DNA from 4 places in the Shewanella sp. S1-58-MNA-CIBAN-0166 genome. Region 1 is predicted to be linked to each of the others. Evidence: predicted binding sites of a transcription regulator. Region 1 holds the regulator's gene; each other region holds the start of a gene.

Evidence for each region. Region 1 encodes sigma-54, which starts transcription at its own class of promoters, with help from an activator protein. Its sites were predicted from a motif close to GTTGGCACGNNNNTNGNNT; they were not measured.
Region 2: a site for sigma-54 is predicted at 5,121-5,139, ahead of AAEY99_RS05145 (YggN family protein). Genes of this name have one in related genera too.
Region 3: a site for sigma-54 is predicted at 2,192-2,210, ahead of AAEY99_RS06625 (YccF domain-containing protein). Genes of this name have one in related genera too.
Region 4: a site for sigma-54 is predicted at 1,950-1,968, ahead of AAEY99_RS15115 (DUF3192 domain-containing protein). Genes of this name have one in related genera too.

The regions. Positions count from the first base shown of each region.
Region 1 covers NZ_JBEOPN010000029.1:54,884-62,441, forward strand. Annotated here, with positions in the region: gene AAEY99_RS16525 (calcium/sodium antiporter) at 1-111, shown strand, start outside; gene AAEY99_RS16530 (KpsF/GutQ family sugar-phosphate isomerase) at 156-1,133, shown strand; gene kdsC (3-deoxy-manno-octulosonate-8-phosphatase KdsC) at 1,136-1,702, shown strand; gene lptC (LPS export ABC transporter periplasmic protein LptC) at 1,699-2,259, shown strand; gene lptA (lipopolysaccharide transport periplasmic protein LptA) at 2,246-2,827, shown strand; gene lptB (LPS export ABC transporter ATP-binding protein) at 2,824-3,555, shown strand; gene AAEY99_RS16555 (RNA polymerase factor sigma-54) at 3,698-5,182, shown strand; gene hpf (ribosome hibernation promoting factor) at 5,208-5,495, shown strand; gene ptsN (PTS IIA-like nitrogen regulatory protein PtsN) at 5,498-5,941, shown strand; gene rapZ (RNase adapter RapZ) at 5,938-6,801, shown strand; gene AAEY99_RS16575 (HPr family phosphocarrier protein) at 6,822-7,097, shown strand.
Region 2 covers NZ_JBEOPN010000005.1:107,549-115,106, reverse strand. Annotated here, with positions in the region: gene AAEY99_RS05180 (cytochrome b) at 1-317, shown strand, start outside; gene AAEY99_RS05175 (YceI family protein) at 436-1,011, shown strand; gene AAEY99_RS05170 (oxidative damage protection protein) at 1,102-1,380, opposite strand; gene mutY (A/G-specific adenine glycosylase) at 1,415-2,488, opposite strand; gene trmB (tRNA (guanosine(46)-N7)-methyltransferase TrmB) at 2,723-3,439, shown strand; gene AAEY99_RS05155 (YggL family protein) at 3,475-3,801, shown strand; gene glsB (glutaminase B) at 3,808-4,722, shown strand; gene AAEY99_RS05145 (YggN family protein) at 5,197-6,009, shown strand; gene AAEY99_RS05140 (LysR family transcriptional regulator) at 6,420-7,361, shown strand.
Region 3 covers NZ_JBEOPN010000007.1:114,428-121,985, reverse strand. Annotated here, with positions in the region: gene AAEY99_RS06635 (TIGR00266 family protein) at 143-931, shown strand; gene AAEY99_RS06630 (EVE domain-containing protein) at 1,119-1,586, opposite strand; gene AAEY99_RS06625 (YccF domain-containing protein) at 1,743-2,156, opposite strand; gene AAEY99_RS06620 (1-aminocyclopropane-1-carboxylate deaminase/D-cysteine desulfhydrase) at 2,353-3,324, shown strand; gene AAEY99_RS06615 (hypothetical protein) at 3,548-3,721, opposite strand; gene AAEY99_RS06610 (ChrR family anti-sigma-E factor) at 4,405-5,088, opposite strand; gene AAEY99_RS06605 (sigma-70 family RNA polymerase sigma factor) at 5,081-5,743, opposite strand; gene AAEY99_RS06600 (LON peptidase substrate-binding domain-containing protein) at 5,881-6,471, opposite strand; gene AAEY99_RS06595 (chemotaxis protein CheV) at 6,988-7,558, shown strand, end outside.
Region 4 covers NZ_JBEOPN010000025.1:37,604-45,161, reverse strand. Annotated here, with positions in the region: gene AAEY99_RS15130 (DEAD/DEAH box helicase) at 1-631, opposite strand, end outside; gene AAEY99_RS15125 (Zn-ribbon-containing protein) at 721-1,494, opposite strand; gene AAEY99_RS15120 (hypothetical protein) at 1,495-1,860, opposite strand; gene AAEY99_RS15115 (DUF3192 domain-containing protein) at 2,020-2,403, shown strand; gene AAEY99_RS15110 (DUF2789 domain-containing protein) at 2,438-2,674, opposite strand; gene AAEY99_RS15105 (GNAT family N-acetyltransferase) at 2,848-3,477, shown strand; gene AAEY99_RS15100 (Mpo1-like protein) at 3,547-3,855, shown strand; gene AAEY99_RS15095 (secondary thiamine-phosphate synthase enzyme YjbQ) at 5,010-5,429, shown strand; gene uvrY (UvrY/SirA/GacA family response regulator transcription factor) at 5,680-6,324, shown strand; gene uvrC (excinuclease ABC subunit UvrC) at 6,369-7,558, shown strand, end outside.

The DNA.
Region 1 (7,558 bases):
GCCGTTTTAGTATTATCCAGTGGCGCTAAGCAACAACTTACTCGCTGGCATGGCGCACTATTATTAATCACCTTTATTGCGTACCAAATTGTTGTCTTTCAGTCGCATTAGATTGGAGCATGAAGGTAAAGTATTAAGCTAACAGAGAGAGTCGTATGGTAAATCACACTCAATTTCGACAATGGGGTCGTAAAGTCATTGATATAGAAAAAGCTGCCTTAGATAATTTATATCAATATGTAGACTCGGTTGAGTTTGACCAAGCATGTCAATTGATCATGCAGTGTAAAGGTAAAGTGATTGTCATGGGGATGGGCAAATCAGGTCATATTGGTAACAAAATATCCGCAACCTTTGCCAGCACCGGCACACCGGCATTTTTTGTTCACCCTGGTGAAGCCAGTCATGGTGATTTGGGCGCATTAGCCAAAAATGACATTGTACTCGCCATTTCCAACTCTGGTGAATCAAGCGAAATACTGACATTAATGCCTGTTATCCAACGTATGGGTGTACCAGTGATTGCGGTGACCGGTAAACCAGACTCCAATATGGCGCGTTTATCCAAAATCCATTTATGCATTCAAGTGCAAGAAGAAGCATGTCCATTAGGATTAGCACCCACTTCCAGCACCACTGCAACACTTGCTATGGGCGATGCATTAGCCATTGCTTTATTACAAGCAAAAGGTTTTACTCGTGATGACTTTGCCTTATCACACCCTGGTGGCTCTCTTGGAAGAAAATTACTTCTAAAAGTCGACGATGTCATGCATAAAGACGATGATTTACCGATCGTCAATGATGATATTTGTATTACTGAGGCACTTTATGAAATATCTAAAAAGGGCCTTGGCATGACGGCAGTAGTCGACCATGCCAATAAACTTGTGGGCATTTTTACCGATGGTGATTTACGCCGGGTTATCGATGCAGACGTGAATCTTCGAATCACTCCTATTGCCCAGGTTATGACCGAAAATTGTGTGACCTGCCCTGCGGGGATTTTAGCCGCACAAGCACTGCAAATCATGGATGAAAAGAGCATCAACGGACTGATTGTCGTTAATGAAAAACATCAACCGATCGGAGCATTAAACATGCTCGATATGGTTAAAGCTGGAGTCATTTAATCATGTCAGAATCAACCTCGTTTCACCAAGGATTTTACGGCCCTGTCAGCAATGATATTTGGCAACGAGCTCAAAAAATCAAACTGTTAATCTGTGATGTCGATGGAGTATTTTCAGATGGACGTATTTACCTCAGTAATGCAGGTGAAGAACTCAAAGCGTTCCACACTCGTGACGGTTATGGTGTGCGTTCTTTGCTTACCAGTGGTATCCATGTTGCCGTGATAACAGGACGTAAATCCAAGATTGTTGAAAACCGCATGACGGCATTAGGTGTAACACATATTTATCAAGGTATTGATAATAAATTTGAGCCTTTTGAGCAATTATTGTCGCTCTATAATGTGACTGCTGATGAAGTGGCTTACATTGGCGATGACATGGTAGACCTACCAGTAATGAAAGCCGTAGGACTAGCCGTTTGTGTCGGTGATGGTCATCCGTTTGTCAAACAACAGTGCCATATGACAACCACCCTCAATGGTGGCCACGGCGCACTGCGTGAACTCACCGATTTATTACTATTAAGCCAAGATAAATTTGCCAGTGCTCATGGTATGAGTATATGAGTAGAGTCACGCTAGGTATTATTGCTTTTTTTGGGCTTGCTTTTATATTGTACTGGCAAGCACAAGTAAAACGCAGTGAAATGGATGCGGTACAAATACGCGGTATTGAGCGCCCAGATTTTGTTGCAGATAACCTACGCACTACAGAATTCAATCAACTAGGTTTCGTCGAAAGTCGAGTCAGCGCCGAACACATGGAGCATTACGCCTCAAGTGACATCACTCACTTTACCAAACCTATTTACCTCATTTACCCTGAAAACGGTAAAGCACAATGGCAATTAAGTGCAGACCGTGGGCAATTGAATAAAAATACCAGCAAAGTCACATTAGAAAATAATGTTATTATTGATGCCATTGATATAGAAGAACCCCTGCAGTCACTGAGTACCCAAGCTATTACGGTGGATTTAACCACTATGATAGGATCCTCACAAGAGATGGTGTACATCAAAGGTAAAGGGTTTATTATTCAAGGTTTAGGCCTACATGCTGACTTGAATTCGCAAAAATTATCGCTACTAAGCCAGGTAGAAGGAACATATGAGCCACATTAATCGTCTCCACACTCGCGCCAATGTTATGTTATTAAGTAGCATACTTTGTATATTGAGTTTGCCTGCCATAGCGAAACAAGGGGATCTGAAACAAGAATTGAAAATCGCTTCAGTCAGTCAGTCTGCCGACATTAAGAATAATCAAATTGTTTTTAATGGTCCGGTAACGATTGTCCAAGGCACGATTAATATCAATGCAGATCAGTTACGGGCGTTTACCCCTGAAAACACCACCAGTAAGAGATTAATTGCTACTGGCACCCCGGCTACATTTTCACAAGAATTAGATGACGGTAAAATTGGTACCGCAAGTGCTAACGAAATTAGCTATGACCTTGCCACCACTACACTCACATTGACTGGCAACGCCAAACTTGATCAATCAGGTAGCCAGGTTACCGGTAATAAAATCAAGTACAACATCAGTGCTCAAGAGCTGATTGCCGAAAGTACTGGTACAGGGCAAGATCGGGTAATCACCATCATTCAACCAGAGAATTTCCAAGACGAGTCGGCGCCAAAGCAAAAACTCCCTGAAATTCCTGTTAACAAGCAGATCAAACCATGACCCAAATTACCTTAACCGCTGAAAATCTAGCTAAAAGCTATAAAGCTCGTCAAGTTGTTAAAGATGTGAGTTTAACGGTTAAAACAGGCCAAATTGTCGGTCTTTTAGGCCCCAATGGTGCAGGCAAAACCACCACCTTTTATATGGTTGTCGGCTTAGTAAAAAGCGATAAAGGCCGAATATTGATTGACGATGACGACCTTACTGCCGATCCAATGCATTTGCGCGCCCGCAAAGGTATAGGTTACTTACCACAAGAAGCCAGTATTTTCCGCAAGCTTACCGTTTACGACAACATAATGGCCGTACTACAAACTCGCAAGGAGCTCAGCACAGACCAACGTATTGAGCAACTTGAGCATCTACTCGAAGAGTTCCACATTACTCACATACGCGACAGCCAAGGTATGTCGTTATCGGGTGGCGAACGTCGTCGAGTTGAAATTGCGCGCGCTTTAGCTGCTAATCCAAAATTTATTTTGCTTGATGAGCCCTTTGCTGGTGTTGATCCTATTTCGGTCATCGACATTAAAAAAATCATCCAACAACTTAAAAATCGCGGTTTAGGGGTATTAATTACCGACCATAACGTACGTGAAACGCTAGACGTTTGTGAGCGAGCCTATATCGTCAGCCAGGGTAATTTAATTGCCGAAGGCACACCTGATGAGATATTAAGTAATCAACAAGTTCGAGCTGTGTACTTAGGTGAACAATTCAAGCTATAGTTACTTTACTGGCCTTTTAGTCTAGCTAACTCATTTCATTGAACGATACCTAAACAACGTTAAATGTCATTGATGTTTATGGCAATCCATTACAGTTCGAGATTGTCATTTTTATGGAAAATCATCTAGGGATAAGCGGTAAATGAAAGCGTCACTCCAACTTAAAATGGGTCAACACTTAACCATGACCCCACAATTGCAGCAAGCCATTCGCTTACTGCAATTATCGTCATTGGAGCTACAGCAGGAAATCCAACAAGCATTAGATTCAAATCCATTGCTTGAAATAGAAGATGAGTTTTCTGAAGCAAAAGACTCCTTAAAAGAAAACCGCGACCAAGCGGATACAGACTTTAGTGACAACAGTATTGTTAATGTCGAAAAAGACACTTCCACCGTCGACATAACAGAATCCATGACCAAAGAAACCATGGATGATTTAGCCATGGATACCACATGGGATGAAGTATACACAGCCTCACCTATGTCAGGTTCGGGCAGTGCAAGCATGCGCGATGACGACATGCCCTTTCAAGGTGAAACCACCGAAGGTTTGTACGAACACTTAGAATGGCAAAAAAATCTCACTCCATTTTCAGACACCGATCTCGCCATTGCCACCGCCATTATTGATGCCATTGATGAACGCGGTTATTTAACCCAAAGTACCGAAGATATTCTCGAAGCCATGGGTGATGAAAATGTGGAACTCGATGAGGTTGAAGCGGTATTAAAACGCGTTCAACACTTTGACCCTGTGGGTGTTGCTGCACGTGATTTAAGTGAATGCCTATTTATTCAATTAGCGCAATACTCTAACGACACACCCCATATCGATAATGCCCGTTTGTTAATTAAAGGCTATTTAGAGTTAATTGCTGGCCGTGATTTCAGATTATTGATGCGTAAAACAAAACTAAAAGAAAATGAGTTACGTGACGCAATCACTTTAATCCAGACACTCAATCCTCGTCCGGGCTTATTAATTACCCCCATGGATGATGAATACGTGATTCCCGATGTCACAGTATTAAAGAAAAATGGCCGTTGGGTAGTAGAGTTAAACCCAGACAACATGCCTAAAATTGGTGTTAATCAACAATACGCGGCCATGGCTAGAGGCAGTAAAAACCCGTCGGATAGTCAATTTATTCGAGGCCATCTGCAAGAGGCTAAATGGTTTATTAAAAGTATTGAAAGCCGTAATGATACTTTACTTAAAGTGGCAAATTGCATTGTGCAATTTCAGCAAGGCTTTTTTGAATATGGCGAAGAAGCCATGAAGCCTATGGTGCTCAATGATATCGCTGAAGCCGTAGAAATGCATGAATCGACCATTTCACGAGTCACCACACAAAAATATATGCACACCCCTCGAGGATTATTTGAACTAAAATACTTCTTCTCTAGCCATGTCAGTACTGACGATGGCGGGGAATGCTCATCAACGGCCATTCGTGCTTTTATCAAAAAGCTGGTTGCCGCAGAAAACCAGAAAAAACCACTGAGTGACAGTAAAATGGCTCAGCTTCTGGCAGAACAGGGCATAAACGTTGCTCGTCGTACGATAGCAAAATACCGTGAAGCAATGATGATCCCGCCCTCAAACCAACGTAAGAGTTTATAACCTACTAGGCAATGGAGGATTTTTTATGCAAATAAGTCTGACTGGACGTCATGTCGAAATAACAGAATCTTTACGTGAATACATCCACAGTAAATTTTCAAAGCTTGAACGACACTTCGATCAGATCCATAATGTACACGTTGTGCTCAATGTAGAAAAATTACAACAAAAAGCAGAAGCCAAAATCAACATTAATGGCGCAGAAATTTTTGCAATGTCAGAAAGTACTGATATGTATGCTGCAATAGACGCCCTGATCGATAAACTCGACCGTCAGGTAATTAAACACAAAGAGAAGAATACAAAACACTAACGATGGAACTTTGTACCATTCTGCAGCCGGAATGCACTACCTGTGCCACACCGGGCAGTAAGAAAAAAGTACTGGAACTCATCAGCAATTTAGTCGCTGCCCAGTACCCAACCCTGTCTTCGCAAGAGGTTTTTGAAAGCCTGTTAGCGAGAGAGAAAATGGGTAGCACAGGTATAGGAAATGGCATTGCGATACCTCATGGTAGATTAACGACCATCGATCACCCTATCGCGATATTTATTAAATGTGAAGAAGCCATTGCCTTTGATGCAATCGATAAGCAACCCGTGGATCTTTTATTTGCTTTGTTAGTCCCTGCAGACCAGTGCCAACAACATTTAGGCACGTTATCGAGCATGGCCCAAAAGTTAAGCGATAAGCAAATATTGAAACAGCTTCGTAAAACTCACGACGCAACAGAACTTTATCAGGTTATTACTGCATGAAACTAGTTATAGTATCGGGACGTTCAGGCTCAGGGAAATCCGTTGCCCTGAGAGTATTAGAAGACCTAGGATATTATTGTGTTGATAATTTGCCTTTACCACTCATTGGCACATTATTAGCCCAGCTTAAAGGCAGTAATGATTTGGTTGCGATTAGCGTTGATGTTCGTAACATTGCAGAACAAGGTAAAGTGCTTCAAGACCAATTGGCACTACTTCAAAATGACACTGAAATTATCAGTTTCTTTTTAAATTCCAATGACAAAGTATTGCTTAAACGTTACAGCGAAACACGTCGATTACACCCGTTATCTAAAAATCATATTTCACTGCAAGAAGCGATAAAACTAGAAGGCCGTTTACTTGAGCCTATCGCAAAAATTGTTGATCACTATATCGACACTTCTGCGCTAAATATCTACGAATTAAGCGACCAAGTTAGGCAAATATTATTAGGCAGTGTTGATAAAGAGTTAGTGATTAACTTTGAATCTTTTGGCTTTAAACACGGCATGCCGACAGAAGCAGATTTTATGTTTGATGTACGCTTTTTACCCAACCCACATTGGGAAATAGAACTGCGTCCATTTACGGGTTTAGACGAGCCCGTACAAGAATTTTTAGGTCGTCAGCCATTAGTTAATAAATTTATTTGGCAAATTGAAAACCTATTTGAAACTTGGATGCCGCATTTAGAACGTAACAATCGCAGTTACCTTACCATCGCGATTGGTTGTACTGGTGGTCAGCACCGTTCGGTATATATTGCAGATCAATTAGCAAAACGATTTCGACAAGGCAGTAAACACACGGTTAATGCTCGCCACAGAGAATTAAATATCAGTGATACTAATAACTAAGTGAGCATAGGATCGCGTCAATGATCAAACTTGAACGCCAAGTGACCATTTCAAATAAATTGGGGTTACACGCCCGTGCCGCCACAAAACTCGCGATGTTAGCGGCGGATTTTGATGCTAACATCACCTTAACTCAAGGCGAAAAAAACGCCAGCGCAGCTAGCGTACTTGGGCTATTAATGCTTGAAAGTGGTATCGGTAAAATGATTACGGTGACAGCTCAAGGCCCAGATGCTGAAGTGGCATTAAACGCAGTGTGTGATCTCATTAATGCTAAATTTGATGAATCTTGTTAATTTTTTAATCGCATTGAATTTATAAATAGCCTGTAATGTGTGAATAGCTGCAAGTTACTCATGCTTTAAGCCACCGTCATCCTTATTTTATGCGGCCTCTAAATGACTAGGCCATACTAACCAAACTGTCACGACATTGATGATCACCAGTAGACATCAGTCCCTCAAAAATATTAGCCCTTAGGTTTATCTCTCGCAGTTGATACCAATCTCATTAGTATCAGTTCATTCTGCGGGAGTTAGCGTTTAACATGATAAAGACATTACCGCTTCTAGCAACGGATCCAGTGCAACTCTGTTTCCGTGACGTGGTACGTCTATAGTATGTAAAGCAGCATTGGCTGCTGCAGAATTTCACCGCAGAAGTCATTTAAGTATTTTATTTCTGCATTTCATTGTCTTACGTAAAGACAGCTATTTCTGCATTTATACGCCTTGAACTGTACAACCTGAGAAACCCA
Region 2 (7,558 bases), on a different contig from region 1:
ATCAGCCTTGGGAAAAACGCTTGGCAAAGTGGGCTCATACTGTTCTTTATACGCTAATGTTACTCATTATGAGTTCAGGAATTATGATTTCGACAGCCGATGGTCGAGATATTTGGATTTTTGACTGGTTTGCCGTGCCATTTCCTAATGCTTTTATTGATGATCAAGCTGATATAGCGGGGTTAATACATCAATACCTTGCCTATAGCTTAATTGGCTTGGTTGTGTTGCATGCAGCTGGTGCGATTAAGCATCATTTTATTGATAAAGATAACACCCTTAAAAGAATGCTGATGCCAAATCGTATTAGCAAATAATCGAATTGTTTAACCGTTGAATTGTTTAACCGTTGAATATATTAACCGTTATGTTTGATGAATATATCAATACCTCTTTATATATCTACTTGTTATTAACTTAAAGGAATAAAAAACCATGAAAAAACACCTTATAGCAGCACTTATCAGTGCAACGTTTATGTTACCTGTTGCTGTTAATGCTGCCGACTATGTTATCGACACTCAAGGTGCGCATGCATCAATTCAATTTAGTGTAAGCCATTTGGGTTATAGCTTTGTGGTTGGGCGCTTTAATGAGTTTTCTGGCGACTTCAGTTTCGATGCTGACAAAGTCGCAGATGGCAAAGTGAATGTTAAAATTAATACTAACAGTGTTGATTCTAATCATGCCGAGCGTGACAAGCATTTACGCAGCGAAGACTTTTTAAATACCAGTAAATTCCCTGAAGCCTCTTTTTCATCAACCTCGATTGTTGATAAAGGCAATAACCAGTTTGTGATTAATGGTGACTTTACCTTAAATGGTGTGACAAAGCCGTTAACCATTGATGCCGTTGCTATTGGTGAAGGTAAAGATCCATGGGGTGGATATCGTGCTGGTTTTAGCGGCACAACCACTTTTGCGATGAAAGATTTTGGGGTCAAAATGGATTTAGGTCCAGCTTCTGCTAACGTTGAATTAGCATTGGTAGTGGAAGGCGTTAAACAATAATCTATCGGATTTAGTCATTGATAACCAAAAACAAAGCCGCTAAGTTAAGCGGCTTTGTTGTTTAATATAGTTATCTATTATATTACTAGGTTATTCATCTTCAGCAGGTGGAACATAGCCTTCAATTTCAACGTCTTTACCTTCAAATAAAAAGTGAGTCATTTGCTCTTCAAGAAATTTGCGGTCATCAACATTCATCATATTGAGCTTTTTCTCATTAATGAGCATGGTTTGTTTCTTTTGCCATAAGCCCCAAGCTTCTTTACTGATATTGTCAAAAATACGCTTACCTAATTCGCCTGGGTAAAGCTGAAAATCTAAGCCGTCAGCTGATTTGTTTAGGTGTTGACAGTGAACTGTGCGAGCCATGATGATTCCTTACTAACTTTAATTACACTAAAAACTAATATGTCGCGAAAAGTACGGCTAAATTAGCCAAAATACGTTCTGTGGCGGCTGCCAACCCGACTTTCGCAGGTTGCTCTATGTTATACCAGAGAGCCGAGGTTTGTTCCATGATGCCTGTTGCTTGATCGACAGATAGTTCAACTAATACTGGTTGAATATCAAGATGGAAATGACTGAATGTATGCCTAAACCCAGCAAGCCCTTGTTCTGACTCTGTCAAATTATGCAGCGTTAAATAATCTTCTAATTCTGCTTGCTGTTCAAATTGCGGAAAACACCATAACCCCCCCCAAATACCTGCAGGTGGGCGTTGGATAAGCTGAACTTTTACAGAATCTCCGCTGTTGTCGACTAATACCAGCATAAAAGCTGATTTTTCTGGCGTCACTTTTTTAGGTTTTTTACCGGGATATAGACTTTGATGACCCGTCTGTTGAGCCACACAATCAATTGCTACAGGGCAGGCTGCACAATTAGGTTTACTGCGAGTACAAACACTTGAACCAATATCCATCATTGCCTGGTTAAACTTTTCAACGTTTTTGGCAGGTGTGAACGTATCGGTTAATTGCCACAATTGTTGTTCAACGTTTTTTTGCCCTGGCCAACCTTCAATAGCACCATGTCGGGCCAATACTCGTTTTACATTACCGTCTAAAATAGGGTGGTGTTGACCGAGCGACAAGGATAATACTGCGCCAGCAGTTGATTTACCGATTCCAGATAACGCGAGCACATCATCAAACTGAGTAGGAAACTCGCCATTAAAAGCATCACGAATATGTTGGGCTGCTTTATGTAAATTGCGTGCTCTGGCGTAATAACCTAGGCCAGTCCACAAATGCAGCACCTCATCTTGATGAGCATTAGCAAGATCTACCACGCTGGGGAAACGCGCCATAAATTTTTCATAATAGGGAATAACCGTCGCGACTTGGGTTTGCTGGAGCATGATCTCCGACACCCAAACACGGTAAGGCGTTTTATTGATCTGCCAAGGCAGTGATTTACGACCATGTAGGTCATACCAAGCGATGATACGCTCAGAAAATGGAGTCAGATTTTTCATGGGCGCAGTGTAGCCATAGCCATTTTATTACACAAGTGGCACTGCTATTTTAAATCACACGTTTGCACTAAATTAGCGTAAACATGTGCAATGAGTTTAGGTATAATGCCCAACTGATTTTAAAATTGATCTATCACAGATAGCAAATGCGTAATGTGTTGATAAAGAGTGGCTGCTTAACGGTTAGACATTTAGTAACACAGCACAACAAAGTACGCAGACAATGAGGCAAAGATGAGCGACGTTACCACAGCTGAATTTAACGAAGACGGTAAGTATATTCGTAAAATCAGAAGTTTTGTTTTACGCGAAGGCCGTTTAACCAAAGGCCAATCTCAAGCAATTGAAGCACATTGGCCAGCAATGGGACTTGATTATACTCCACACGCATTGGAGTTAACTCAAGTGTTTGGTCGCGATGCTGATACCGTGTTAGAAATCGGTTTTGGTATGGGGGCATCATTAGTCCAAATGGCAAAAGCTGCCCCAGAGCAAAACTTTATTGGCATAGAAGTTCATAAACCTGGTATTGGTACGTGTCTTTCTGATGCCGGTGCAGCTGAAGTGACTAACTTACGTGTATATCATCATGATGCAATGGAAGTGCTAGAGCACAGCATTGTTGATGGTTCACTCGAGCGCGTACAATTGTTTTTCCCTGACCCATGGCATAAAAAACGTCATCATAAGCGCCGGATTGTACAAGCTGAATTTGTACAACTTATCCGCCGTAAGCTTAAAATCGGTGGTGTATTTCATATGGCAACCGATTGGGAAAATTACAGCGAGCATATGTTAGAAATAATGAATGCAGCAGAAGGTTATAAAAATCAATCAACAACTGGTACAGTTGTCGAACGTCCAGAGCATCGTCCGCTTACCAAGTTTGAAGCAAGAGGCCACAGACTCGGTCACGGCGTATGGGATATCATGTTTGAGCGTACTGCTTAATCACAACTACACTTTCAGCAATCGGAGAATACACCATGGCGCAAAATCGTAGTCGTCGTTTACGTAAAAAATTACGAGTTGATGAGTTTCAAGAATTAGGCTTTGAAATCAACTGGACTTTTGATGAGTCGGTATCTGAAGAAGATATTGATAACTTAGTTGATCAGTTTCTTGTTGAAGTCATTGAACCTCGTCAATTAGGTTTCCACGGTGGTGGACACAAGCAATGGGAAGGTATTATTGCTACCCAAGCTATCGGTAAATGTACTGATGAAGATACCGCAGCAGTGAATGCGTTCTGGAAAGACAAGCCAGTTTCTAACCTCGAAGTGAGTGATTTATACGATATCTGGTGGGGTTAAGCTAAATTGCCTGAGCAATTATTACTTCAACAAGCCGTCGATAAAGTAAGATCGCTATTGGGTAAAGGCAAGGTTGCAGGATATATTCCTGCGCTTGCCTGCGTTGACCCTAACAAAATAGGGATTGCCGTTACTACCCTTGATGGCCAAACAATTGGTGCCGGTGATTACCTTGAGCCTTTTTCAATTCAAAGTATTTCTAAAGTCTTTAGCCTTACTCAGGCACTTAATTTATATACTGAAGATGAAATTTGGAGTCGTGTGGGTAAAGAACCCTCAGGGCATTCATTTAACTCGCTGGTACAGGTCGAATTAGAACGCGGTAAACCTCGCAACCCTTTTATTAATGCCGGTGCGCTAGTTATTGCTGACTTGTTGCAAGCCCGTTTAGGGGCGCCTAAGCATCGTATGCTTGAGGTTGTGCGTCAATTGAGCCAGAACCCGACGTTAGCCTACGATAAAGTTGTGGCGGATTCTGAGTTCCAGTTTAGTGCACGTAATGCATCTATTGCCTATTTAATGAAGTCATTTGGTAATTTTGAAGGCGACGTCAATACCGTACTTAAAAGCTATTTTCATTATTGTGCATTAAGAATGAATTGCGCTGATTTGTCCCGCGCGATGTTCTATTTGGCCAATCGCGGTAAGACACTCGATGGTGACAGCTTAGTTTCGCCGGTGCAAACTCGGCAACTCAATGCATTACTGGCGACATCTGGATTATACGATGGCGCAGGAGAGTTTGCTTATCGAGTAGGTATGCCCGGTAAAAGTGGCGTGGGGGGCGGCATTATTGCGGTTATTCCTGGTGATATGTCTATTTGTGTGTGGTCACCTGAGCTAGACAATAATGGTAACTCGCTTGCGGGCACAGCCATGTTAGAACATTTAAGCCAACAGTTAGGCCGTTCAATTTTTTAGTTTATACAAGGGCTAATCTTTCGCGGTTAACGTTGTTCGACCTTAACGTACTCACTCTTTGTATATCAAATCTGAATCTATAATATTGACTCAAAACTTTTAAAAGTCATTTTACTGCCCACTTGGGCAGTTTTAGTGGCTTCTTTTCGCCTAGGTTATTGCTTACTTATCTAGAACAACCACACGTCGCATACGCTTACTTGTCTAGCAAAATACAAACTGCAGTAAAATTCATCCTGAAGCTCAGCAGGCCCTAGATAGATTAATTATTATTGAGATTGGTAAAATAGACTATTTATTGGTTTATTTTACGAATACACTTCCGCTATTGTTTATTCATTAGCTTATATATTGCCTTATTTTATCATTAACCTATTAAAAGTCATGTAGTTATAGTTGTTGGCATAGCTTGTGCTTTATAAAGCTCATATACGAGCTAATTATTGATATATGTATAGCAAAAGGATTTTTATCATGACCAAACAGAAGTTGATTTGTAGTGTAGCGTTAACCAGCATGTTATTCACAGTAGGGGCGCTAACTCCCGCCATGGCAAAAATGTCCATTAATGATGAAAAGTGCAATGTGACATTAAACTATGACGTTACTGTTGAACCAAAAAAATTGCAGATTAGTGATAATGGATCCGAGAAATATCGCGTTGAACTCGATCAACTATATGTAGACGGTAAAAAAGTCACCTTAACCGCTAAACAACAAACGTTACTCACTCAATATTCTGATGAGCTATCTCGTCAAGTACCTGAGGTAATTGATTTGGTTGGTGATGTTGTCGTAATGGCATCTCAAGCAGTCAATATGGCATTAACCCCAATATTTGGCGACGCCACTGGTAGCCAAATTGATAAGCTAATGACAGGGATTCAAACACGCATTGACACCATGGCGTATCAGCAAGGCGATAAATTTTATTTAGGTTCAACAGAGTCTTCAATTGAACATGCATTTAATGAAGAGTTTGAACAAGAGATAGAACAAATGGTCACCAACTCAATGGGATCATTAATGATGACATTAGGTAGCCAGATCATGTCTTCTGAAGGCGGTTCATTTGAAGAAAAAATGAATACCTTTTCACAAAAAATGGACAATGTCGGTAAAGACATCGAGCAACAACTTGAGTCGCAATCACAAGGCCTTGAACAACGAGCCGATAAAATTTGTGATAATTTTGAAGGATTATTAGTGTTAGAAAGCCAAGTGCGTAAATCCATACCAGAACTTGCACCTTATACATTGGCCAAGCTAGGCGAGCTAAAAGAGTAAATTTATTTTGTTCAACCTGTCTTCCCGGACACCTGACCTTCCCCTGTGCTCTTTTTGAAGACACAGGGGCTTTTTTTTGGGGCCAATTCTAGCTGTTTTACCGCTATAGCTCGTGTTGCTTTGTTCTGATAAAAAAATTGTCAATTATAAATATAGAGCCATAGAGGCTTTTTTTGTTATACTCTTGAGAATTATTACAAAATTACACTCTACTTTAGATGTGGTTATATTTCAGAATCTTCATTTGTTAGTGTTGATTAAAGATATTAGTTTGTTTTGATGCTCATTTGGCAGCAACAATCATAATATCTGAGTGTCGATATTGATGCTAAGCAAGGTTTAGTTACCAGCAATGGCTAACAGATATCTGAAATTTTTATTAATGTCGTAACCAGCTTAAGGCGACTTTCATGTTAGAACTGTTAGAACCTATCGCAATTTTTACTCATGTTGCACGTGCAGGAAGTTTTAGTGCTGCAGCCAGACGTCTTGGCATTTCTAAATCTAAAGTAAGTACTCAAGTTGCAGATCTTGAACATAAACTTGGTGTGCAACTTATTCAGCGTACAACCCGCAGTTTAAGCCTTACTGAAGCCGGCAATTTATTGTATCTACAAGGCGAAGAACTTCTTCGTGATGCAGAGCAGGCCGTTTCAAGTGTTCACAACTTAAATGATGCAACTCGTGGTGTATTAAAAGTTGGGATATCACAATCATTTGGCACCATGCACATTATTCCAGCTTTACCAGCATTTATGGCAAGGCATCCAGAGCTTGAACTGCAAGTGAGCTTACTTGATCATAAAGTCGATGTTGTTAGTGAAGGCTTAGACCTATTGTTAACCATGTCTGAGCAATTGCCGCTGGGTATGGTGGCAAGACCGTTAATGAAATGTCAGTTCTTGTTAGTCGCATCACCGGGTTATATTGCTCAACATGGTAACATTAGCCGCCCAGAACAATTGGTTGAACACAATTGTTTGGTGTATCAAGGCGAGTGGCATGAGCACAGCATGTGGCAATTTAAAAAGGGTGAAGATTATTGCGAAATAGGTGTATCAGGCAATTTTCGTGTCGATAATGCGCCAGCATTGAAATCGGCCGCAGTAAGTGGTTTAGGCATTGTCTATTTAGCCAGTTACTTAATGGAAGATGAAATCGCTCAAGGAACATTGATTCCTTTGTTACCTGATTGGCAGTTGACTCACAATCTTCCATTACAAGCTGTGTATCCTCGTCGTAAACATCTAGCTCCAAAAGTCAGTGCGTTCATTGATTTTATTAAAACGCACATCAGCAGCCCACCTTATTGGGATGCTAAGTTCGATCATTTGTATAAACTTCGTAAGTAAAAGTGGAAACATTATTTCAAATTTAGAACAAAGCCGCAACTCACCTTGCGGCTTTGTATTAAGTGGATGATTTTAAAGTGCTTAAGGTGTTGATTGATTAGTTTATTAGTAAGTTGCTAATCAAGGGTTTAGCAATTTACATTTGTTAACTAGTTGAACTCTGTTCTGATATCAATACAATAGTACTCAGTTGATTC
Region 3 (7,558 bases), on a different contig from region 1:
GCAACAGAACGCGGATATTTTATTGAAATGTTGTCATGTTAAATGGATGATCATTTTGTTACCTTAAATCATCCATAAGGAATAATGCCTTAATACTGAATTGGGCAACTGCAAACATTAAATAAATTTTTAAGGAATGAAAATGAGCATGAAAAGTCATGAAGTAGATTATGAAATTATAGGTTCTAGCATGCAGCTGGTTGAAGTTGAATTAGACCCAAATGAGTCTGTTATTGCTGAAGCGGGTGCGATGACTTACCTCGAAGAAGACATTATGTTTGAGGCCAGAATGGGTGATGGCTCTGAACCAGAATCCGGTTTTTTTGGCAAGCTACTTGGTGCAGGTAAACGCGCCATTTCGGGTGAGGGTATTTTTATGACCCACTTTACTAATCAAGGTCAACAAAAACGAAAAGTGGCATTTGCTGCGCCATTTCCTGGCACTATTTTGGCGATAGACTTAGCTCAACATCAAGGCGAACTTATCTGCCAAAAAGACAGCTTTTTAGCGGCAGCCTTAGGCACGCAAGTAAGCATGAAGTTTAATAAGCGATTAGGCACCGGTTTCTTTGGTGGTGAAGGATTTATTCTACAAAGCCTTAAAGGTGATGGCATGGCGTTTGTGCATGCTGGTGGGACACTGATTAAAAAAGAATTACACGGTGAGACATTGCGGGTCGATACCGGTTGTTTAGTTGGATTCACTCCCGGGATTGATTATGACATACAACGTGCAGGCTCATTAAAGTCGATGGTATTTGGTGGTGAAGGTTTGTTCCTTGCAACCTTAAAAGGCCATGGGACTGTGTGGTTACAAAGCTTACCGTTTTCTCGTATGGCTGACAGAATTATTGCTCATGCACCATCAAGTGGTGGCAAAGACCAAGGTGAAGGTTCTGTACTTGGCGGAATAGGGCGAATGATTAACTAATATGGGCATTGCGTGATCTTATCACTGTGCCGTTAGTATTTGAGCTCAGACTATTTATAGCTAATAGTGTTTACGTAGTCTGAGCTGTCTTTAGGAGGCTGATTTAAAGAAGATGTTTACTGGCCTGCTGACAAGCTGGTCTGTTTTAATTCAAGGTTACCGATGCAAGGTCATCAATCTAACGTTATTATTCTAAGGTTGTTAGTTGCATAATGTGTTGGTATTGCAACTGTGTGACGGGCTGAATACTCAGGCGGGCACCTTTAGCCACTAATACCATATCTTGCAGCGCGGGATCGGCTTTCAATTGCTTCAAGCTCACAGGCTTAGAAAATTTGGCCATAAATTGAATATCGACTTGCCACCATCGAGGCGCATTAGCGTTAGATTTTGCATCAAAATACGGTGAACGGTTATCAAAAGCACTGCTATCAATTTGAGCTTCACTGCTAATTTTTGCTAAACCCACAATGGCAGGAACTTTACAGCTAGAGTGGTAAAACAACACTACATCGCCCAATGTAATTTGATCACGAATATAATTACGTGCTTGATAGTTACGAATACCTTGCCAAGCAACAGTTTGCTGCTTACTCATCTGTAGATTATCAATACTAAAGTCGTCTGGTTCAGACTTCATTAACCAATAGTTCATGTTATCCCATTATTGTCTTTAAAGTGACTGAATAACCTTTCAGTGCTTAAGAATGGCAATGTACACGGTGCTGATACGATTAGGCAAATAAAAAGCCGACAGCATTATGCTATCGGCTTTTTAGAATAGTGGTCATTCAGCGGTTATTAACGAATGTTAATAAGTCGGTTTGGCAATAACGGTTTGACCAATAGGGGTTAAACTTAATAAGGCCAATTTAAGATGTTGTAACGCGAACGGAATACCTATAATCGTTACAAAACAAGCCAGAGCATGGACTAGATGACCAATCGCGAGCCAAATACCAAAGCATAAAAACCATATTACATTACCCACCAAACCTAACGTGCCAGTGCCAATATCTTCTTGGCCTGAAATGTGTTTTCGGTTAACGGTCTCTTGTCCAAATGGCCAGAAAGCCAGTTCGCCAATAACAAAACAAGCACGACCAAATGGGATGCCAATGATACTGATAAAGCACAGTACTCCAACAAACCACCAAGCTAGGCCCATAACAAAACCACCCATTAAAAACCAAGCAATATTAAAGATTAAGCGTAAAAGAGACATTTTCATTCCTATCAATAGTCAATATTCTCAATATAAAGCCATTTTCATGCCATGTTTTCAATTTGTTGATTATTAAGGGTTAAGTGTTGCTGTGGTATTGTAAAAGTAGAACAGTGCGAGGATTCACGCAAATGAATCGATGAGATTTATCATTTTTTAGTTAAAATGCTCATATTACAGTTGATTGAGACAATTCATGTTTTCGATAAGCCCAGTGCAAACGATGAACTTTGGTGGACGCAGCATCTACATTAAAAGAGATGATTTATTACATGCTGACTTTAGTGGTAATAAAGCACGTAAATTTTATCATTTTTTGCATCATGATTATTCACATGTTACCCAACTAGTGGCATCGGGTTCGGCCCAAGCCAACTCATTATATTCCATGTCAGTATTGGCTAAGCGGCAAGGGTGGAAATTTGATTACTATGTAAGCCATATCAGCGAGTTTTTATTACAACATCCTCAAGGCAATTATGCCGCTGCGATACAAAATGGCGCCAATATTATTGATGTTAGTCATTTGACCGATGTTGAAAATCTTCAAAGTATGCATTTAGACGATGCGATGCAATATATTGTTTCATCGAATCCAAGCTACGCAGATAAAAAACAATTACTTTTTATTCCTGAAGGTGGGCGTTGTGAGTATGCCGAAACCGGGATAACACAACTTGCCTGTGAAATTATTCAATGGGCGCAAGATCAACAAAAAAATAAGCTAAAGGTATTTTTACCCTCAGGTACGGGGACCACTGCGGCTTATTTAAATAAACAACTTACTCAACAATTGGCTCATTTATCATTAACGAAAGTTTTTACCATTGAGGTGTTAACTTGCAGTACCGTGGGAGGGGATGAATATTTACGTCAACAATTCTCACAATTAGTCGATGAGGTTTATTTTCCTACAATTATTAATGATGGTCATAAATATCATTTTGGCAAACTATCACGACGTTGTTTTGATATGTGGAATACAGTATGCCAGTCGGGAATTGAATTTGAATTATTGTACGACCCGGTTGGATTTCTAGTGTTACAACATTATTTGAATAGTAAAACTGCCAATGCAACCGATATTCTCTATATACATCAGGGGGGAGTTTTGGGAAATAAAACAATGTTGCCAAGATACCAACGAAAATTTTCGCACACTGTTTAATTACAGGGTGAATGCAAGATGTTTTTTCTATAAGTTGTTGATATAAAATTAGATATTTTAGAGGGGTTAACTGGGATGTAACGCTGAAGAATAACTTAAAATGATGCGAGTGAGTTATTCATTTTGCCCTGTTTTAATAAACATCGGTAAGTGAGAGGAGAATACCGAGAAATGAGTTTATTAAATAACAGAGCAAATGATTAACGCAAAGCGTTAGGGGGTATTACTTATTGGCAGAGATTAACCATTTCATGAAGTTTAATGCTTCAATACGTTTTGAAAAGGTTTTTTTGTTTTTACCTAGGCTGTCGGTAAAAGCAATTGAATTCTTGTTTGACGAGATAGAGTTAACCGGAAAGCTAACTGAAATTTCGTGTCCATTCATGTTGTATGACATAGGTCACACTCCTTCTTATATATTCACCATTAGGTGAGAAAATTGTTCAATAAAATATCCTTGGCATTTTTTAGTGTTGCAAAAGATTAATGTTTCGAGATTTAACTTAACCTATCCTTTACTCACTAATCAAGTGTTGATATGTAAATAGTTGATTAAGGTCTATTTTATGCTTGCAACATTGATGTTGTCACATGACATATAGCCATAAAAAAATTAATACATATTTAGTACTTAACTTTGTAAGTTAAACATAGTTTTATGACAACAAGATGACGTGAATATAATTTAAATTATCATATCAACAGAAATCAATTGAAATCAAAAACGATGTACAGAAGCTTGTCTTGGGTTTATTTACGAAGTGAAGTTGAGCAGACTTACAGGTAGGTAACCAAAATTAACAAGAAAACTAAATCTGTGTGGATAATATACTGAGTGTTTGCATATGGCAATAGTCTTTTTCAATTTTTAATCAAATTAATGCAGTTTTCGATTAAAAAATAGCAATTAGTGACTAATCATCGACAATTCTCACCTTGCTCGGATGTCGATAGTGTTAAAAGGGATGACGAAAATTCACTCATCATCCCTTATTGCTGGTACAACTTAATGATAAATAGCGGCCAAGTTGTCGATACACAAACCTTAGTAGTTAACATTTTAAGAAACTAACGTAATGGTTAGTAAAGTAAATCGCCAATTGGGTTTAATAGTTTGCTGAACCCTTTAGTGAAGTATAACGGGGCATCGACAATGGTATAGCACAAACAACCTTCAAGTGTTTTTGGTGAATGTTGGTGCTCTTTATCAAGCAACATAAAGTCACCAGGCTTGTAGGTGTTGTAACAGTCGCTGAACTCACCTGCGAGCAGTAATGTTAGCTCTGCACCTTTGTGTGTATGTTCAGGAATTTCACCGTTGGCTGCGATATGCAACAAGCTTGCTCTTGCTTGTGGCTCTCCGGTATCGAGTCTCAAACGGCTGACTTTACCAATACCCTGCCAAGAAGCATTAATTTGCTTACGAAATACCTTAGGCAGCGGATAATGTTGACCTTTAATACTAACGCTATTGTCTTCAATCTGATCAACTGTACTAGCTTGTTCAACCTCTAAAGTATCTAAGGTTGAATTTAGTAGCTGCTCGAGTAGTGCGTCTAATTGATTATTATTAGTGTCTACCGACTGAGTTTTTACGGCCGACTCAAACTGTTGCTCAGACAACGCAATTGTCACCTGGTCAAGTTGTTGCTGGCAATGAGGACACAATTCAGCATGAGCGGAGATAGCAATCGACATCGATAGCGGCAACTCGCCTTTAGCATGGAGAGACAGCAAATGCTGGTCTGGGTGGTAATTAATCATAGTGTTTCTCCATAAAGCTTTTTAATTTTTCCAAGCCAAGTCTAAGTCGAGATTTAACCGTTCCAATTGGAATGTTAAGTTTGTCTGCTAACTCTTGTTGAGTAAGCTCTTGCATATAAATACCTTGTACTACTTGGCGTTGTAGAGGAGGTAATTCTTCTACATGCAGCAATAAAGTTGCCGATAATAAAAAATCATCGTCGTTGTTTTCAGCTTCATCAGACTCAAATAAAGGCCAAATATCATCACCGAAAGAATCTTCACGGTTATGTTGTACTTTACGGAGCATGTCAAAACATTGATTACGCATGATGGTAAATACCCAAGTACTTACCGCTGCTTTGTCTGCATTGTAAAGATGGGCTTTTGTCCATACTCGAGTCATTGTCTCTTGAACTAAATCCATGGCTAAGCCCTGTTGGCTTAAGCGCTGAACACCAAAAGAGTTAATTTTTGGGCCAAAATGCGAAAAAAGTTTTGCAAAAGATGCTTTGCATCGATCATTAGCCACCTGCATCATTAATGACGCAAGCTCATCAGCCATTGGATTGGGTTCGTTTGATTTCATAGCACCGCTTAGTTTAATTAGGGATCTTTGTGCAAGATGCCCCTTATCATAACGACTTTGTGTGCTTTGTGATTGAACATTTTCCATTATTTCACCCGCATCCAATAAATAACTCATTGAGCATAAGAGATTACGTCTTTATGCTGTGGCTATCCTGAGCTCAAACAAGCTGCAGTATCATTATCTTGTACGTGGCATTATTGGGTTCGGATCACAGTTCTGTATTATTTTATTATGTCGGCTAAGAATGATTTAGCTAATTGATGATCATGGCTATTGAGACACTGATATTTTTCTTTGGAACTCAATGGGATAATTTCAAGCCATCGCTGACAAACCCACGCAATATCATTAAAATTTTCTTCAGAATAGTGGGCAAGATGCTGTGGGTATTGCTGTAAAATTTGCTTTAACGTATTGCTAAGTGCTTTATCTTTTTTACGCTCATCAGTGTGATCGTGGCTCTGTTCAGTTTGTCGTTCAATGATATCGCACGGCCAAGAATCAATTAAGCTGACATCGGCACGCTTTAAACCGTCACTATCAACACTTATTTTGTTAATAATGAACGTTTTTTGCCCTTGCACACTAATACCTAATAAGCCATCTTCAAGCGTTTCAAAGTCGATAATCTGGGTTAATGTGCCCATGGGTAATATGGTTTTTTTATCATCAGCCAACATACATAAGCCAAAACCAACACCACTTTTTAGCGATTCTGATACTAAGCGTTTATATCTAGGTTCAAAAATACGTAACTGGGTATATCCTTGAGGTAATAAGCAAATCGGTAATGGGAATAATGGGATGATCATAACGGCCCCTGAATGACTTTTAACGAATAATCTACACTGTTGTACGTACACAAACAGGTTAATGATCACCTTGATCTGTGGTTTAAACATGCCAAATTATATTGTGTTATGTGTGAAAAGTTATGCTCAAATGCATTATCAAGACGGGCTATTCATATGAACGTCTTAAGTATTAATTGAGTTAAATGGTTTTACAACAGTAACAGGCTTATCTATTAGGATAACAGCCGACAGACTTAACAAAGCAAAACCGAGGGTGAATTGATGCCGCGGTTTCAGGAGTCTTTTTATTGGTGTTAACTTTAGTAGAACGTTTGTGAGATGAAATAACTCGAGTTTCGAATTAAACATTTTACGTATTAGGGGTGTTTTTTGATCTTGTTTATATATATTTTTTATTTTTGCGGCATAAATCCTGATTCAACACTGTTTAATGATATTTTTTAAGTATAATTACCCTTGTTAATGATGACGCATCTTTGATGTTGCTTGTATGTTTTTAGGTGGAACCTGTTCATGAGAAAAGTGCTCGATACGGTAGATCAAAGAACTAAGTTAGTTGGCGAAAACCGTTTAGAATTGTTGTTGTTTCGCATTAACTCAACCCAGTTGTTTGCCATTAATGTATTTAAAATCAAAGAAGTGGTTAAGTTGCCACCCTTAAATAAGTTACCCGGCAGTAATCATAATGTTTATGGAGTAGCCAACATTAGAGGGATGTCGATCCCAGTGATTAATTTACGACAAGCGATTGGTTTCTCGCCGATGCCAGTGAATGACGATTGTAACTTGATTATTACCGAGTATAACCGCAGTGTGCAGGCTTTTTTAGTCGGGAAAGTCGAGAATATCGTTAACATGACCTGGAGTGATATTATGCCGCCGCCCAAAACCACTGGCGGACATAATTACTTAACCGCAATAACGAAAATTGAAGACCAAGGACACTTACGATTAGTGTCTATTATTGATGTTGAGAAGGTATTAGCTGAGATTATTGATTACGATGTGAAGTTATCTGACGGTGTGTTAGATGAAGCGCTCGTTTCTTACATGCCTGGTCGTAAGATATTAATTGTGGATGATT
Region 4 (7,558 bases), on a different contig from region 1:
CAAACGTTTGGTTAAACAGTTTACAAATAGGAGCTGATTGTTCGTTAGCGCTAATGATACTTTCTAATTCGTGAAGTACACCGCGACTGCTCGATGACCTCTCGACAAAAAGTAGCATCGAAATAGGTAATAAGCGGGGAGTGTCTTGGGTTAATGCTTTTTTAATGTCTTGGTGCCCAGCAAGCCTGGGATATTGCAATAACTCTAGTGAGTTTATGTCAATTTGATTACTGCTAAAGTATGAGGTCCAAAAAGATGGTGAATGTATATCTTCATTGATGAGATCTTCTGAAAGCTCATTATCTTCTGGTAGCAATTGTTGCAGCAGGGCTTCATTGATTTCAGTGTCTTCTGTTTGGGCTGAAAAATAGAAATTATTGTTTTGTTGTTCAATGGTGGCTTCATTAAACAGCAGCGGTGAGACAACCGTTTTGAGCTCACCTTTTATGGTTACTTTACCGACAAATAGAAATCGTGCGTACAGCAGTATTCTTTCTCTTTGATACATCGCCACTCGTTTAAGCATTGGCTCAGCAAATTCTTGCGGGATAGGCAAACGAGGTAAAAAACCAGTGCCTAGTTCATCTTGCCCTTCAAGAATGAGACGATCTTCTTGTTTAAACTTGTTCACATTCCAAAGATTGATGGAGGCGCTATCTTCCTTATAACAATCTTTGTAGTAGGAAATAATCTGCTGATAACTCAATGGCACAATTCCATTTATTGATGATCCCAAGACAAATTAGACACAATACGGCAAGGCTCGCAGCGAAAATGAAACATGTCTAAAAGTGGCTCATCTAGCTTCCAATCTTTAGATCCACAGCGTGGGCAGGGGCGAGCTAGCTCTGCTTGCAATGATTCGCCGCCCACACGGTATAAGTAATAATAGGTGGGGATATTAGTTAAATATTCTATCCGGCCACGTAAATCCCAACCGCGTCTAAATAAGTCACTATCCGCTCGAGTGATCTCATCCAAAGCTGCAAACTCTGCTTTAGTGGCTGCGGCCATTTGCAGTTCATCGCATGCTTGCCACTCTGTTTGCCATTTTATGATGCGTTTGTGATCGCCATTAAAAGTAGCAGGCAGCTGATAAAGAGGTATTGGTAACAGGTTATCGCCATTACGCAGTGGCGAACACATATGCACATAACTGGTATACAGCAGTTGCCATGAAGGCGTATCGGTATTGCTGGCTTCGGAGTTAATGTCTTGGCCGATGAATTTCTCTCTAGGGGCCAATAGCTTAGCTGCAGTTAGGCCTGCTAAGGCCACTTTTACCCATGGGCTACTGTGGCGGTTAGCTAAGCTGGTTTTTTCAGGTAACAGCAAACGAACTCTAAATTCACCGTCATTAAAGGCGACCGCAAATTCACGTCCTAAAATTTGTCCATTAGCTCGTAAGGCTTCAAGAAAAGCGTTAATGGCTTTCTCTACCGTATCAATTGTCGTATCGGCAAAACATTCAAAGCGTAGTTCGGTGACAAACATCTACTGCTCAGCCTTATTATTGATTATGTAGCTTTGAGTCATATTATTTTGTAATTGGTTTTCTAACTCAGTAACTCGTTGGGTTAGCTGACTAATGTGTTGTTGTAGGGTCATAACCTGTTGGATCACTTGAGTAAGATCGGGTTGATCATGTGATGAGACATCGGCTATTGATGGAATGTCTGCTAATTCCGGTAAATGTTGCCACTCAGATTTAGGCAGCGCCTTAAATTGTTGTAAACCTTGGATAAGGGTAGGCATCGGAATGCTATTGCCTAAACGACTTTTTATCAGGGCCAAGCTGGGCGTATGCCCATTGTTAGCAATTGATTTTGCTGCGGCAAGTACTTGTTCAATTGGACTCATTGTTGGTTTAATTCCTTAATTCCATATAGTGAGATTAACTAATTCTTGTTGAGTTAAAACATAAAGCTATATAAATCAGTATATTATTTTATGGCACGATTTTGGCTTAAAGGATCTGTAAATACAATGCGGATTTTATTTTAACAAAAAGGATGCAACATGAAATTAAAACTTATCGCAGCGGCATTAATTGGCGCTACATCACTAGCATTAAGTGGTTGTGTTATTAGTGTCGGAGACCATGAATCGGGTAAAAGTGCTGATTATTGGCAAGTGCAACAAGATAAAAATCGTGATCTGTTGAGCAAATTGTCTATGGGAATGAGCAGTGATCAAGTCACAACCTTAATGGGAACGGCTGATTTTAGTGAAGCTTATACCAAGTCGGCTCAAAATAATGCAGAGCAATCCATCAAAGTGTTGTTTTATCGTACCCAATGGGCAGAAGGCGATGGTAAAACAACCAAAGATGAATGCACGCCAATTGTGTTCAAAGATGACGTTTTAGTGGGCTGGGGTGATACCGCCTACAGACAGCACTAATTGCCGAGTGAGGTTATCCGACATTAAGTGTTAATTACAATTTAGCTCGCATCATCACGTCCAATTGGTCAATCACTTCTGACCATTGGGCGTCTTGTAATAATGCCTCTTTTAAAAATGCTTTTTGACCTGAATTCCAGCAATCGGCATCAGTAATTAATGTGTGTTTATCCAGTTTGTTTTGGATAACAAAGTCGTCGATTCCCTCTTGATCGTGAGGCAAACCTAATTGCTTAAATAAGTGACTTAAATCATTTGATGTAGTGTCCATTTGGCGCATTCCTTATGATGGTTAGATAAACAATTTTAGTATCCGTCTTGATGAGATAAATTGCAAACAACTGACACTCACAATCGCTAACAGGTAAAATGGGTAAACAAAACTTGTACAATGTTTCAAACTTGTTAAGTTAAGTTTAGCGAGTTAACCAACAAGGAATAATAATGGACAATAACACCTTGGAAACTTCACGTGCAGTATATTTGACGGCAGAAGACTTACGAGTCGCAGCTTCTATTCTTTATAACGCTTATCATGATGATCCCTATTTTATCGAGGTACTTGGGCAAGATGACAATCAACAATACGAACAGAAACTTCGCGCGGCGATTCGTGAAGAGTTAAATGAACTGTGGCAACAAGAACAACCTTTAATTGGCTTATTTGACGGTGACCGTTTAATTGGAGTTGCCTGTGTGATTACGCAACAAGTACCTTTGGGTGAGGGGCGTTATTGGCATTGGCGTTTTAAAATGATGTTGGGTACAGGATGGAAATCAACTCAAGGGTTAATGCAAAAAGAGACCTGCATTTTAGAACATCTTCCTTCGCAAAAATGCGGGGTTTTGCAATTTATTGCCTTATCCCCCAATGAGCAGCAAAAAGGTTATGGTGCCAAGTTAATTCAAGCGGTATTGAGTTGGTGTGATGAGCAACCTGGGCTTGATGGCATTGGGGTATTTGTGAGTAACTCTTCGCACCATCAAGCATTCGTGAAACAAGAATTTGTCAGCATTGCCACTGTGAGTATTGGCAATATTGAAGGTGAAATATTGTTTTACAGTAAGGCATAGTGTCTAAAATGAAAATAATCTAATACTAACAGAGCATACCATTAGCGAGTTGTTAATAAGGAGTGAGTAATGGAACCTAAGCGTTATTCTTCATTTGCAGAGTTTTATCCATTTTATCTGTCGCAACATCAAGATCCCGTTTGTCGAAGACTGCATTACATTGGCAGTAGCATTATTTTAGTGATCATTATTAACACTTTGATTAACCAACATTGGTGGCAGTTATTGTGGTTGCCGGTAGTCGGTTATGGTTTTGCATGGTTAGGGCATTTTATATTTGAAAAAAATCGCCCCGCAACATTCACTTATCCGCTATACAGCTTATGGGCAGATTGGGTCATGTTTGGTCAAATGATAAAGCGTTTATGGCGCAAATAACCCTGGAAGTATTAACTTGCTCACGCTTTTGTAAGCAATATCCTACAAGTGTGTAAGGGATCTTATCTAAAGTTGTCAGTGTTTAACGTTATAAATTATTGTTAATCTTTTAAAATCAGGTAATTACATTTTTCTAACGATTTACTGACATGTGGGATGTGTATTTAAATGGAGTTGAGTGACTTTTATCGGCGTTTATTTTGGCTAGAATGTAGTTATCGAAAGCGGGTCATCAGTTGGTTTTCTTAGGATGAGAAATAAGACTAATGATGCTTAAGAATATTAAGGATGATACTAGGACACGCTCACGGATTAGGGCATAAGCTCGGCAAATGGATAGCCGAATCAAGGATGGGTGAAGACAGTAAATAGTCGACACAAGGAAAAAAAGGATAGGGCTGCAGGATGCAGCTGGGATAATTCAACGGATTGAATAGATTTACCGCTCAGCCAACGGATAGGCTGTTCAAAGGAATGAAACTCATGCGTTTGTTTGTGTTACACAAATAGACAAGGAAATGAGAACAGGGAAAAGGACTGCAGGAAGCATGTTTACATGGATGGTGCAGGGAGCAAATTTCAGCCGGATTGCTGACAAAAGTGTTAACGGGCACAACCTTATAACTTAAGGTTGTGCCTTTTTGCTTTCTGGCGGAAATTATCCAGCCTTAGAATAATGTATTGGTTACGATGATGTATGCTTCGTTACCCTTAAAGCACAGTGCTTAAAGTTATGCAGATGCCAATTTATGATCATTTTTCTGTTTAGTTAGCATTAATGGTGAATATATATAGACCGTTTAAATCTTTGCAAACCTAGCCTTTATTATCTACATTTCATAATCAATCCAAAAGTATACAAAAATAAATTCCCCTATATTATTGTTTGTAAAGTAATAATTGTTAAATCTAATGATGTTCTTTCGGATATTCTTTTAGATGTTCTTATATTGCTAAGGATGTAACTACTCTATGAACAGTGAAATTGATATTAATCGGTTAATTGTTCGGTAAATAGTGAGTAAATTGTGTGACAATAGCCTCATTTTTTTCAGTCTTAACACTGCTCTGATGTATGCTTTGTATTTCGTTCTGCATGTTGTTGCTTAATGGTTTATTCATCTGTGCGTGTCGCTTGAAGAGGGATTTATTTGATGTGGTTACAACGAGAGATGACACTTAACTCTAAAAGACGAGGATTTCATTTAATTACTGATGAAGTGATAGCACGGCTGCCAGAGCTAGGAGGTATCAATGTTGGCTTATTGCATGTGTTTATTCAGCATACTTCAGCATCGCTGGCGATAAACGAAAATGCTGATCCTACTGTTCGTGGCGATTTGGAACGGCATTTTAATGTACTCGCACCAGAAGGTGCGCCATACTTCCAGCATACTTATGAAGGTGCCGATGATATGCCTGCGCATATCAAGTCGACCCTGATTGGGGCTAGTCAGTCAATTCCGATTACCCATGGTCGTTTGAACTTGGGTATTTGGCAAGGTTTATATTTATGTGAGCATCGGGACCATGCTTCGGCGCGCACAATTATTATCACCTTGCAGGGTGAATGATTTAAAAAGGTTAAATTGCAATGCTAAGGTAACAAAATTGCCTATTTTACATTCATTTCTCACGTTAATAATTGACTTTGCTTGTGTCAGTAAATGTAAAGATGCTAAATTCAAGCAGATAAATGAGATGTGTAAAATATGCAATGTTACCGGTGTTTTTTTACGATAAGATTTTACATATAAATGTTTTATATATAAAAACGGCCCTAAAATTCAAAAATGAATTACGCATAATAATAGGTGGGTTTACGTGATATCTGTATATTTGGTTGACGACCATGAACTCGTGAGAACGGGTATTCGTCGCATTTTGGAAGATGAACGCGGTATTAAAGTCATCGGTGAAGCACCTGATGGAGAAACAGCCGTACAGTGGTCTCGACAAAATGAAGCGGATGTCATTTTAATGGACATGAATATGCCTGGTATGGGGGGATTAGAAGCCACCCGTAAGATTTTACGCTATCAGCCAGACGCTAAAATTATTGTGTTAACCGTACAAACAGAAGACCCTTTTCCGACCAAAGTGATGCAGGCAGGTGCTTCTGGTTACTTAACCAAAGGTTCCACATCGCCAGAAGTATTGCGTGCCATTACTCAAGTGGCTCGTGGTCAACGTTATTTGTCGCCAGAAATTGCGCAACAGATGGCGCTAAGCCAATTCAACCACTCTGACGAGAATCCATTTAGCAGTTTGTCTGAACGTGAATTGCAAATCATGATGATGATAACCAATGGTGAAAAGGTTAATGATATTTCTGAAAAATTAAATTTAAGCCCTAAAACTGTCAATAGCTATCGTTATCGACTATTTGCCAAACTGGGGATCGGCGGTGACGTTGAGTTGACCCGTTTAGCTATCCGTTACAAAATGCTCGATACAGGTTCATTCTAGTCAGGAATAATGTATTCCTCGCAACGCATTAAGTAGCTTTAATCATGCCAAGTGGTTTTAACGCCAAATCTTTTTTAAAACATGTCACCTCAGCGCCTGGTGTTTATCGAATGTACGATAAACACCAACAGGTTATTTATGTTGGTAAAGCCAAAGATCTCAAAAAACGCTTAAGCTCGTATTTTAGAGTCAATATCGCCAATGTTAAAACTCAGGCGCTGGTTTCGCATATCGATCATATTGATGTGACCGTTACGCACAGCGAAACTGATGCGTTATTGCTCGAAAACGATTACATCAAACAGTACATGCCCAAATACAACGTGCTGTTGCGTGATGATAAATCTTATCCGTATATTCTTTTGAGCGGCCATAAGCACCCTCGACTTGCTTATCATCGTGGTCCAAAACGTGAAAAAGGTCATTATTTTGGCCCATACCCTAATGGTGGTGCAGTCCGTGAGAGTTTGCATTTAATGCAAAAGCTGTTTCCAATCCGTCAATGCGATGACTTATATTATAAATCCAGATCTCGGCCTTGTTTACAGTATCAATTAGATCGTTGTAGTGCGCCTTGTGTGGGGATTGTCAGTGATGAGGAATACAGCGAACAGGTCAAATTAGCCGGTTTATTTTTACGCGGAAAAGACAAACAAGTCATATCACAGCTGGTGGCCAAAATGGAGACTGCTGCAATTGATATGGAATATGAGCGTGCGGCACAGTATCGTGACCAAATTACCGCATTAAGGCGCGTGGCAGAACAGCAAGAAGTGTCAAATCATAAAGGCGATATGGATGTCATCGGCGTCGATTACGCCTCAGGTATTGCCTGTTTTCATCTATTGTTTATTCGCGATGGTAAAATTTTTGGTAGTCGCAGCTATTATCCTTCAGTACCCGCAGAAACTGAAATTGAAGAAGTGTTGTCATCATTCTTGGGCCAGTTTTACCTTAATGCCGATATTCAGCGCACTATTCCAAAAGAAGTCATTCTCAGCCATCACTTTGACGGTATAAAAGAATTAGAAGCGTCGATAGAACACGCATTAGATAAAAAGTTTGAGTTAAAAACGCAAGTAAGAGGCGACAGAGCTAATTTTTTACGTCTTGCCATGACTAACGCGAGTAATGCCGTCGCGACCAGACTGTCACATAAGAATACTGTTGAACAACGTTTTCAATTACTTGAAGAAGCACTTGAACTTAATGAACCGATTAAGCGGATGGAATG